3 regions of the Paenibacillus sp. FSL H8-0168 genome follow, and region 3 is predicted to be linked to each of the others. Evidence: riboswitches for the same ligand, from Rfam matches in the RefSeq annotation. Region 3 holds a riboswitch; each other region holds the start of a gene.
The links. Region 3 has a riboswitch for glycine ahead of sdaAB (L-serine ammonia-lyase, iron-sulfur-dependent subunit beta). Riboswitches for the same ligand answer to the same signal wherever they lie in the genome.
Positions count from the first base shown of each region.

Region 1 (3,281 bases), 2.0 Mb from region 3:
ATGAAAACGTACTTTCGTCATGAACGTTGATGACAACATTTAAATTTAAATTATCCGAGAAGGTATTAGACCTGCATAATTCTTCTTAATATGACCTGTAGCTATAGAAATTAGTCGAAAAACCGTGCTGGTTTATATATGATTCTTACTATAGGGACAACTCTCTACATCAGAATAAAACACGTAATTACGTCTGAAAAAAGACAAAAAAATAGCCGCTATGTCAAATCATAGCGACTGTTGTATACAAAAATCGAGCAGACAAATAACACTCTTATTCCATACTACATTGCTCCATTACTGCTCATCGGAAATCAACTGCTCGTATTGATCCGCAGACAGTAGCTTGCCCAATGCTTCCTCCACATCTTTACCCATCTCTACTTCGATCATCCAACCTTTTTCATAGGGAGATTCATTTACTAGCTCAGGCGTACTTTCCAGCGCTTCATTCACTTTTAATACGGTTCCCGTCACCGGGGCAAAAAGGTCGGATACCGTCTTCACCGATTCAATCGTACCGATCTCCGCTCCCTGCTCAATCGTTACTCCCGCCTCCGGTAATTCTACAAAAACAATATCACCCAGTTGATGCTGTGCAAAGTCTGTAATACCAATCCGCAACGTTCCATTCTCTGTGCGCTGAACCCACTCATGTTCGTCTGTATACCAAAGTTGCTGCTTTACTTCACCCATCCTGTTCCCCTCGCTTCCATATGAATAAAATCGCTTTTGCTCACCTGTATTAGACAGGTTAAGATTATGACAACAGGAACACTCATGTCAATAATACTAACAAAAATACTTCATATGACCTCATATGGCGTACTATATAAAAATATGATAACTTATAACAAACGCTTACATATCCTTATTTATATATTAAATGTTTTTTCTATTGTTTTTGATGACATTTTTATTGACATTTCGAATGAATTTGCGTATTAATGGGTTATAGCAAATGCTTTGGGAAACACCCCGACAACTGCAAACGCGGATGAACGCGGAGGGAGAGACTGCCAAAAAGATTCGCATAGCTGTTGCCGCTTATGAGACATAAGTTGCACGCGAATCGGATCAAGTTGTTATCTGCAAAGCCAGGTAATATACTGTTGATCCCGAAGGTAGCGCCGAAGGAGTAAGCCTGCATTGCAGGTGAATCTCTCAGGCAAAAGGACCTCTGCCGGACGCATCTCTGGAGAGCATTCGCTATTGGAGCGGATCACCCAAGGGGAAACCCGGTACATACCGGGGTAACTTTCTGGTATCAAGGACAGAGCTGAAAAAAGAGTGTAGACTGCCGTCTATACGTTTTTTTCGGCCTGTCTTTTTTGTTTAGCCGATCACACCCGATAGGAGTGGAAAAATGACTAATTTGCGAAAAACACCGCTATATTCGTCCTACGGGACGCAGTCTGGGGTTCGTTGTATTGACTTTGGCGGCTGGGAGCTCCCCGTTCAGTTTAGCGGCATTCAAAAGGAGCATGAGGCCGTCCGGCAACGTGCGGGTTTATTCGATGTATCGCATATGGGCGAATTTTTGGTTGAAGGCAAAGAGGCCGAAGCTTTTCTGCAAAGGGTGACCACGAATGATGTTAGCCAGTTGGAACCAGGTCAGGCACAATATTCACTCCTGTGTTACCCCGATGGAGGGGTAGTAGACGACCTGCTTGTTTACTGCAAAGGGCCGGAGCGCTACATGCTCGTTGTGAACGCCTCTAACATCGATAAGGATTGGGATTGGCTAATTCGCCATATGCCTGCATCCGTTCACATGGAGAATGTGTCTGATGCGATAGCATTGCTGGCGTTGCAAGGACCGGAAGCAGCACGTATTGCCGCAGCCGTGGCAGATACGGACATTACGAATCTGGCATCTTTCCGCTTCCATGAGAATGTGCCATTGTTCGGAGCAAAAGCACTCGTCTCACGAACCGGATATACGGGTGAAGACGGTTTTGAATTTTACGTACCTGCCGCGGAAGCACCAGCCGTATGGGAGGGTTTGCTTCGTTCCGGTGAGTCGTATGGACTGATTCCCGCTGGACTTGGTGCTCGGGATACCCTACGCTTTGAGGCACGGTTGCCGCTGTACGGACAGGAGTTATCTTCCACGATTTCACCACTCGAAGCCGGTCTAGGGTTCTTCGTCAAGCTGAATAAGGGAGATTTTATCGGTAGAGAAGCACTGCAACGTCAGAAAGATCAAGGGATTCCTCGCAAATTGATCGGGCTGGAAATGATGGATCGCGGTATCCCACGCGCCCATTATCCGGTATTCGCAGAAGGTCAACACATCGGTGAGGTCACAACGGGAACTCAGTCGCCCACCTTGAAGCGTAATCTCGGCCTCGCCTTGATAGACAGTCGTTTTAGCGCCCTCTCCACACCGCTGGAGGTTGAGATTCGTGGCAAACGCCTGCGTGCCGAGGTGGTGGCAGCCCCCTTTTATAAACGCCTGCGCCGATCTTAAACTCTCTTCATTTCAATAAAGCAAACATGTCAGATATGAACTTCCGGGTTTTCATCTCACACTTTTTTATTAGCTAATTTACGATTTAAATTTTGCTTTTCGAAAGGAGCCAAGAACCTATGAAGCAGCATCGTTATCTCCCTATGACTGAACAGGATCAAACCGAAATGCTGCGTGTGGTCGGCGTTTCATCCATCGATGATTTATTCAGTGACATTCCAGAGGCCATTCGATATCAAGGGGAACTTCCTCTTTCTTCTCGGCTCGACGAGAGAGCCTTGACCCGACATTTGGCCGAGCTGGCCGGACACAACGCCAATACAGACACACATGCCAGCTTTCTTGGCGCAGGAATTTATGATCATCATATTCCGTCTGTCATCCAGCACATCACTTCACGCTCGGAATTCTATACAGCCTACACCCCCTATCAGCCGGAAGTAAGCCAAGGCGAGCTACAAGCCATTTTCGAGTTTCAGTCGTATATTTGCGAACTGACGGGCATGGCTGTAGCTAATGCCAGCATGTACGACGGAGCGACTGCACTGGCGGAAGCGGGCTCACTGTCCGCCGCAGCTACCCGCCGTAAACAGCTTATCGTATCAAGGTCCGTCCATCCGGAGGCACGTCAGGTATTGGCAGCCTATGCACGCGGATTGGATTTGGACATCGTGGAGATCGGCTGTTCGGACGGCGTAACGGATGCTGATGCGCTAGCGGCGGCCGTATCGGAACAGACCGCGGCTGTTTTGGTCCAAAGCCCCAACTTTTTCGGAGCCGTGGAAAACCTGAAGCCGATGGCTGATCT
Region 1 is NZ_CP151948.1:4,279,651-4,282,931, forward strand. It holds gene gcvH (glycine cleavage system protein GcvH) at 298-696, opposite strand; glycine riboswitch at 998-1,190, shown strand; gene gcvT (glycine cleavage system aminomethyltransferase GcvT) at 1,367-2,473, shown strand; gene gcvPA (aminomethyl-transferring glycine dehydrogenase subunit GcvPA) at 2,593-3,281, shown strand, end outside.
Region 1: it holds a riboswitch for glycine, as region 3 does, so the genes downstream of both, gcvT (glycine cleavage system aminomethyltransferase GcvT) here and sdaAB (L-serine ammonia-lyase, iron-sulfur-dependent subunit beta) in region 3, are expected to answer to the same signal.

Region 2 (3,281 bases), 1.8 Mb from region 3:
CCCCGGCAACGAGTAGAATGAACAGATAACGGTATGGCTTAATCCACTTGACCCCAAGCAAGTATTCAACACAGCGTTCCCCGTAATAGTTCCAGCCGAGCATGGTGGTGAACGCGAACATAATCAGAATAATTGTGAGCAGTTCTGCCCCCAGCGGGAATGCGCTGGAAAATGCTTGCTGAGTCATCAGGCCCGCATCGGTAGGCCCGCTCCACACACCGCTAACCAGCAGCGTCAATCCGGTCATCACACAAATAACCATCGTATCAATAAACACGCCTGTCATGGAAATTAGCCCTTGCTCCGCAGGCCATTTGGTTTTAGCAGCTGCGGCTGCAATCGGTGCGCTCCCCAATCCGGCCTCATTGGCAAAAATACCTCTGGCTACCCCACTTCGCATCGCCAGCATAATCGTAGCTCCGGCAAATCCGCCCGTTGCAGATGTAGTTGAAAATGCCGAATGAAGCACCAGCGCGATTGCGGCAGGAAGTTGGTCAGCAAACCGAATCAGTACGATGAGACAGATCAGTACGTACAAGCCTGTTTTAAAAGGAACGACCTTCGTCGATACCTTGGCAATGCTTTTGAGTCCTCCAATGGTAACCAGTCCTGTAAGGATCGCAATAATCAGTGCCGTTACAATAGGCGGAACGCCAAAGCTGTTCTCGGTCGAAGATACAATCGCTTTGACCTGCGGAAACGTTCCAATCCCGAACAACGCTACCAGCATGCCCGAAAAAGCAAACAGCATCGCCAGCGGTTTAAAACGGCGTCCAAGACCTTTCTCAATATAATACATCGGGCCGCCGGAAAATTGTCCATTCCTATCTTTCACCCGGTATTTTACCGCAAGTACACCTTCCGCATATTTTGTCGCCATCCCAAAAAAGGCGGCAACGACCATCCAGAACAAGGCACCCGGCCCACCCAGCTTAATGGCTGTCGCTACGCCGACAATACTTCCTGTGCCAACTGTAGCCGCCAACGCTGTACTCAAAGCCGCAAAACTACTTACATCCCCGCTGCCTTCATTCGGGGCTTTACCGATCAGCTTGATCGCTAGGGGCAGGCGGAATACCTGCAGCATCTTCAAACGTATGGTCAGCCATAACCCCGTTCCCATGACAAGAATGATGAGAGGCGCCCCCCATATCCAGCTACTAATCGCTTCTAACACATGTACCAAATTCATTTCAACCCGCTCCTCCAGCATATTAGAAAACAAAAAAGAGTCAAATCCGCTGATTCGACTCCTGGAGAGGTTAAAGGCACGAAAAAATACAACCATCTTGTGCAGGTTTCTACCTCTAATAGCTCATAAAAAAGCCTAGGGCATTCCCTGTCACAGGTTATTCGCGTCTCTGTCCTTTTGCCTGAGAGTTTAAGCAGATGTTATCTGCGGTGCACCTTCGGCGCCCAATTAAGGGTCTCTCCAGAGTTCTGTCCGTTTACGGTCCCCGCTTGTTGCTGTAATCAGCCTAAGCACCTGAGAGTTTTGCCCCTTCGGTCGGAACCTTCGTTCCATCTCCCGCAAACATCAACCAGACATATGAAATTTTTATTCATTATACAGAAAACTTTCAGCTTATTACAAGTGAAAAATTTGTGAAGCCCTCTGAAATATTATTATTGTGTCTATAAAAAAGCGGGTACAGCAGATTGCATCCTTAGGATGTCCTCTTCTATACCCGCCCGAGATGATATGAAATTACAATTCTTCACCATTGGTTGCTATCACATTTTTATACCAGTTAAAAGAGTCCTTTTTGGAGCGTTTGAGCGTTCCGTTACCGTCATCATCCAGATCGACGTAAATAAATCCGTAGCGCTTGGACATTTCGGAAGTAGACATGCTCACAAGGTCGATAGGGCCCCAGCTGGTGTAACCAATCAGATCAACACCGTCGGCAATCGCTTCCTTCATTTGGGCAATATGCTGACGCAAGTAATCAATGCGATACGTGTCATGCACAGAGCCGTCTTCTTCCACCTTATCATACGCACCCAAACCATTTTCCACGATGAACAGCGGCTTTTTATAGCGGTCATAAAACGTATTCAGCGTAACACGCAGGCCGATCGGATCGATCTGCCAGCCCCAGTCGGAGGACTGCAGATACGGATTTTTCACGCCACCAATTAGGTTTCCTGCTGCTTTTTCGCCTTCTGGACCTGCAGATACGGTCAAGGTCATATAGTAGCTGAATGAGATAAAATCAACCGTATTATTTTTCAATATTTCGGCATCGCCTGGTTCTGTGTGTATTACAACATTATTTTCTTCAAAATAACGATTCATGTAGTTAGAATATTCCCCACGGGCATGCACATCCGTAAAGAACAGGTTCATCTGATTTTCATGCTGGGCTTTCAGTATATCCTCTGGGTTACACGTATGTGGATAGCTTTCAATACGTGCCAGCATACAGCCGATCTGAGCGCCCGGGATGATCTCATGTCCCCGTTTGGTCGCCAGTGCACTAGCTACAAATTGATGATGCAATGCTTGATATATCGCTTGTTGTTTGTTTTCTACACGGTCAATAACCACACCGCCACCGGTGAACGGACTCATGGTCATTACATTGATTTCATTAAAGGTCAGCCAGTATTTTACTTTATCCTTATAGCGCGTAAACACCGTTTCGGCATAATTTACGTAATGCTGTATGACTTCACGTCCCAGCCAGCCATTATACTTCTGAGTCAGACCTAGCGGTGTTTCGTAATGTGACAATGTTACCAAGGGCTCAATATTATACTTGCGCAGCTCATCAAATACATTGTCGTAGAATTGCAATCCTGCTTCATTCGGCTCGGCATCATAGCCATTCGGGAAAATCCGCGACCAGTGGATGGACATACGAAATACTTTAAAGCCCATTTCAGCGAATAATGCAATATCTTCTTTGTAATGGTGGTAAAAGTCTACACCTTCACGCTTTGGAAAACGTGCATTGACTTTGCCTGCCAAAATGTCTTCGAGTCGTTCGGACGAAATCTCTATAGCGTGATCGTTCTTGCGCTCTGCTTTGGGTACATAGGCAACCATGTCTGCGCTGGACAATCCTTTTCCATCTACGTCAAAAGCGCCTTCCAATTGGTTGGCTGCGGTTGCCCCGCCCCACAAGAAGTTTTTCGGAAACCCTTTTAGCGTCTTCGTCATAGTATAAAAACCTCTTTCCGTATTTAAGATTTTTACTTTGGTCAAGTCATCCCATCAAGTACTGCAAATATGAATCAATACCTAACGATAACCGTTCTCCTTTGAAATGCATTGA
Region 2 is NZ_CP151948.1:4,465,376-4,468,656, forward strand. It holds gene MHI21_RS19685 (sodium:alanine symporter family protein) at 1-1,192, opposite strand, end outside; glycine riboswitch at 1,352-1,446, opposite strand; gene MHI21_RS19690 (glycoside hydrolase family 1 protein) at 1,709-3,166, opposite strand.
Region 2: it holds a riboswitch for glycine, as region 3 does, so the genes downstream of both, MHI21_RS19685 (sodium:alanine symporter family protein) here and sdaAB (L-serine ammonia-lyase, iron-sulfur-dependent subunit beta) in region 3, are expected to answer to the same signal.

Region 3 (3,281 bases):
AAGCTAATATTCAGGCGAAGTTTGGCGGGAAGGTAATTAGTGTACCCGTGGATGTTGATACGCTTAAATACCTGCAAACAGACGAAGTCGCATTGAATTTGAAGGCAGGACAGCTGGCTAAGGTTACGGCTACAGCCACGTATAAGGATGAGTCGGAGAAGGATGTTTCCAAACCGGCTGTCTGGTCCTCGTCCAGAATTATTGTTGCGACCGTCAAAGACGGTAACATTAAGGCACAGGGCAAGGGTAAAGCTGTAATTACTGTGAAATATGCAGGTAAAATGACGAAGGTACAGGTAACCGTTCAGTAAAAAAGAGAGCAAGCATACGTCCAAGGACGATAGGCTTGCTCTTTTATTTTAAGGAGGCACCGCATATAAATTATGACTTATCTTTCTTGGTCGGTGTGTTGCGTGTAAGTGATTCGGTCAAACGCTTGCCAGTCGGCGTCTGGGCCAACCCGCCTTTGGCGGTCTCGCGGTGCTTCGACGGCATCGCACTGCCGACTTCAAGCATGACGTCAATGACTTCGTCAGACGGAATAGCGCTGCGCACACCCGCCAAAGCCATGTCCGCTGCGGCAAGCGCAGTCACGGCTCCCAGCCCGTTGCGCACGATGCACGGAATCTCCACGAGTCCGGCGACGGGGTCGCAAATCAGGCCGAGCGTGTTCTTAAGAGCGAGGCCCACGGCGTGAACAGCCTGTTCAGGCGTACCACCGCGCAGCTCGACCATAGCGCCAGCGGCCATCCCGATAGCTGAGCCAATCTCAGCCTGACAGCCTCCTTCCGCGCCAGAAATGAAGGAGTTGTTGGCGATCACGTAGCCAATGGCCCCAGCGGCGAACAGGCCGTTCACCATATGCTCATCATCCCATCCGAACCGCTCCTGCGCACTGATGAAAACACCTGGGATAACCCCACATGACCCTGCAGTGGGCGTGGCGACAATGCGACCCATGGATGCATTAACCTCCGACACGGAGAGGGCATAAGCCATGGCGAGCGCGGAGGCATCGCCGGAGCAGGTTTCCCCTGCCCGCAGATACTCGGCTAGGCGCTTGCCGTCACCGCCCGTCAATCCACTGCGGGATACGGTGTCTTGTGTCTGTCCGCGATGAACGGCTTCCTTCATGACTTCATAATAATCAGACATTTGACGAAAGATTTCTTCCTCCGTTGTATTCGTTTCTTGCACCTGCTCTTGAATCATCAAGCGGCCAATCGTGGTGGATTCTTCAGCGCATAAAGCGCTGATCTCATGCAGATGGCTAAACCGCATCGGATTCAGCTCCTTTTTTCAAATTAATCATCTTAATTTCATACATATGAGGTAAAGAACGCAGTTCCGCAATTAGTTCAGCTGGAGCAGAACTGTCCGTTTCAATGGCGGTGAGTGCTTCACCATCCCGGCCCTTGCGATCTACGTGCATATAGGCAATGTTAATGTGAGCCGCGCCCAGCGCTGAAGTTATCGCGCCCAATGTACCGGGCTTATCCGAGTGGAGAAGCACCAGCGTAGGCAGCTCCCCGGTCAGATTGACCCGGAATTCGTTCAGTTGCTGGACATGGATGCTGCCGCCGCCGATGGAGGAGCCCAACAGTGTACGCTGATCCTCGCCCTTCCACAGCTCGAAACGGACAGTGTTCGGATGAGGGGCGGGGAGTCCGCTGACGGCGAATTCCACGGCCATCCCGGCTTGTTCGGCCCATTGCTCGGCATCGGGAATCCGGTGATCGTCCGTATCGTAATTAAGCAGTCCTGCGATGAGCGCCAGATCTGTACCGTGTCCTTTATACGTATCGGCAAAGGAACCGTATAATGTCATGCGGGCACGGTCAGGCTGCTCTCCGAGCCAGTGCCGGGCAACGCGTGCGAGTCGCACTGCGCCTGCGGTGTGTGAACTGGAAGGTCCGGTCATGGCCGGGCCGATAATAGAAAATACATCTTTGAAACGCATGGTGTGACCCCCTGTATGTTCTAATACCATACTATATGGTATTTCCGCGTCTTTGCGCGGTTATGACGGTTCCTAATGCTGACGCACAATGTGAGCACAAAAAAGGACAGGATAAGGAAGTTTCCCTTATCTCTGTCCTCGTTACCTGAGAGTTTCGTGCGGTGTTCTTACCGCCTTACCCCTTGGGTGGCTTGCGCTCTCTCCAGAGTTGCGTCAGATGACGATACATGGACCTGAGAGATTATCCGCCAGCCGGGTGCTGGCGTCTTGCTCCTTCGGTGCCGCCAGAGTATAGGCTCCCTGGACAGACTCTCCCGTCATCTTCATTCGCGTATACCGTTCTACATGTCTTCCTTAGGGTAATGTATGCCGTGCTCGGTGTCAATCACAGGGTTCAATTTTTACATAAACAGGTGCGTTTCCAATAAAAAAGATTAAAATTTACATAATTATGGATGAAATCAGGAAGGAATTAGAAGATTGGCGGCTAATCTGATAAAGGACAAGTACATTTATGGAAAACATAGGAGGGATATTGACGTATGGTAAAAGGCTTGCGGTTCACAGGTTCACGCTTAAAAGGGATGCTGCATCTAGCAGCAATCGTATCACTGCTGATCGGGATCTTCGTTCCATTCGGTCAGGTCAAGGCAGAGGGAGCATTGACAGTAGCCGAAGCACTTCAGGGCCAAAGCAGTGGAGGTACGGTGACGGTGGAAGGCTACATCGTCGGACATGCTACCGGATCGAAAACGGCTAACTTTTCTTCTCCGTTCGCGAATGATTTTAACGTACTGATTGCCGATCAGGCAAATGAACGTAATACGTCTAATCTATTGGATGTACAGCTGACTTCAGCGTACAGAGGGCAATTTGGGCTGTCAGGCCATCCTGAGCTGATCGGCAGCAAAATTCGTGTGACGGGTACACTCGGCGCCTACAATAATTTTGGTGGAGTGAAAAGTCCAAGCGCTGTTGAACTGGTGAGCGGAAGCGAGCCAGGGGAACCAGGTGAACCTGGCAACCCGGGTCAACCCGGTACTACATTGCCGGATGGAAAAGGCAAAAAGGTGCTGTTCGATAATACGCACGCACAGACCGCTGGAGCAGCAGATTGGGTCATTGAAGGCGCCTTCTCCGACTTTGCCAATGGACTGCGTAATGTAGGCTTTACGGTAGACCAATTGAATCGTCCCATTCCTTTTACTTATGGAGAGCAGGCCATAACATATGATAAGCTGCGCCAATATGATGTGTTCATTATTGGTGAAGCGAATGTTGCCTTTAAGGCATACGAGCAGGCTGCTCTGCTGCAATACGT
Region 3 is NZ_CP151948.1:479,935-483,215, forward strand. It holds gene MHI21_RS02210 (Ig-like domain-containing protein) at 1-311, shown strand, start outside; gene sdaAA (L-serine ammonia-lyase, iron-sulfur-dependent, subunit alpha) at 382-1,281, opposite strand; gene sdaAB (L-serine ammonia-lyase, iron-sulfur-dependent subunit beta) at 1,271-1,960, opposite strand; glycine riboswitch at 2,172-2,287, opposite strand; gene MHI21_RS02225 (DUF6359 domain-containing protein) at 2,503-3,281, shown strand, end outside.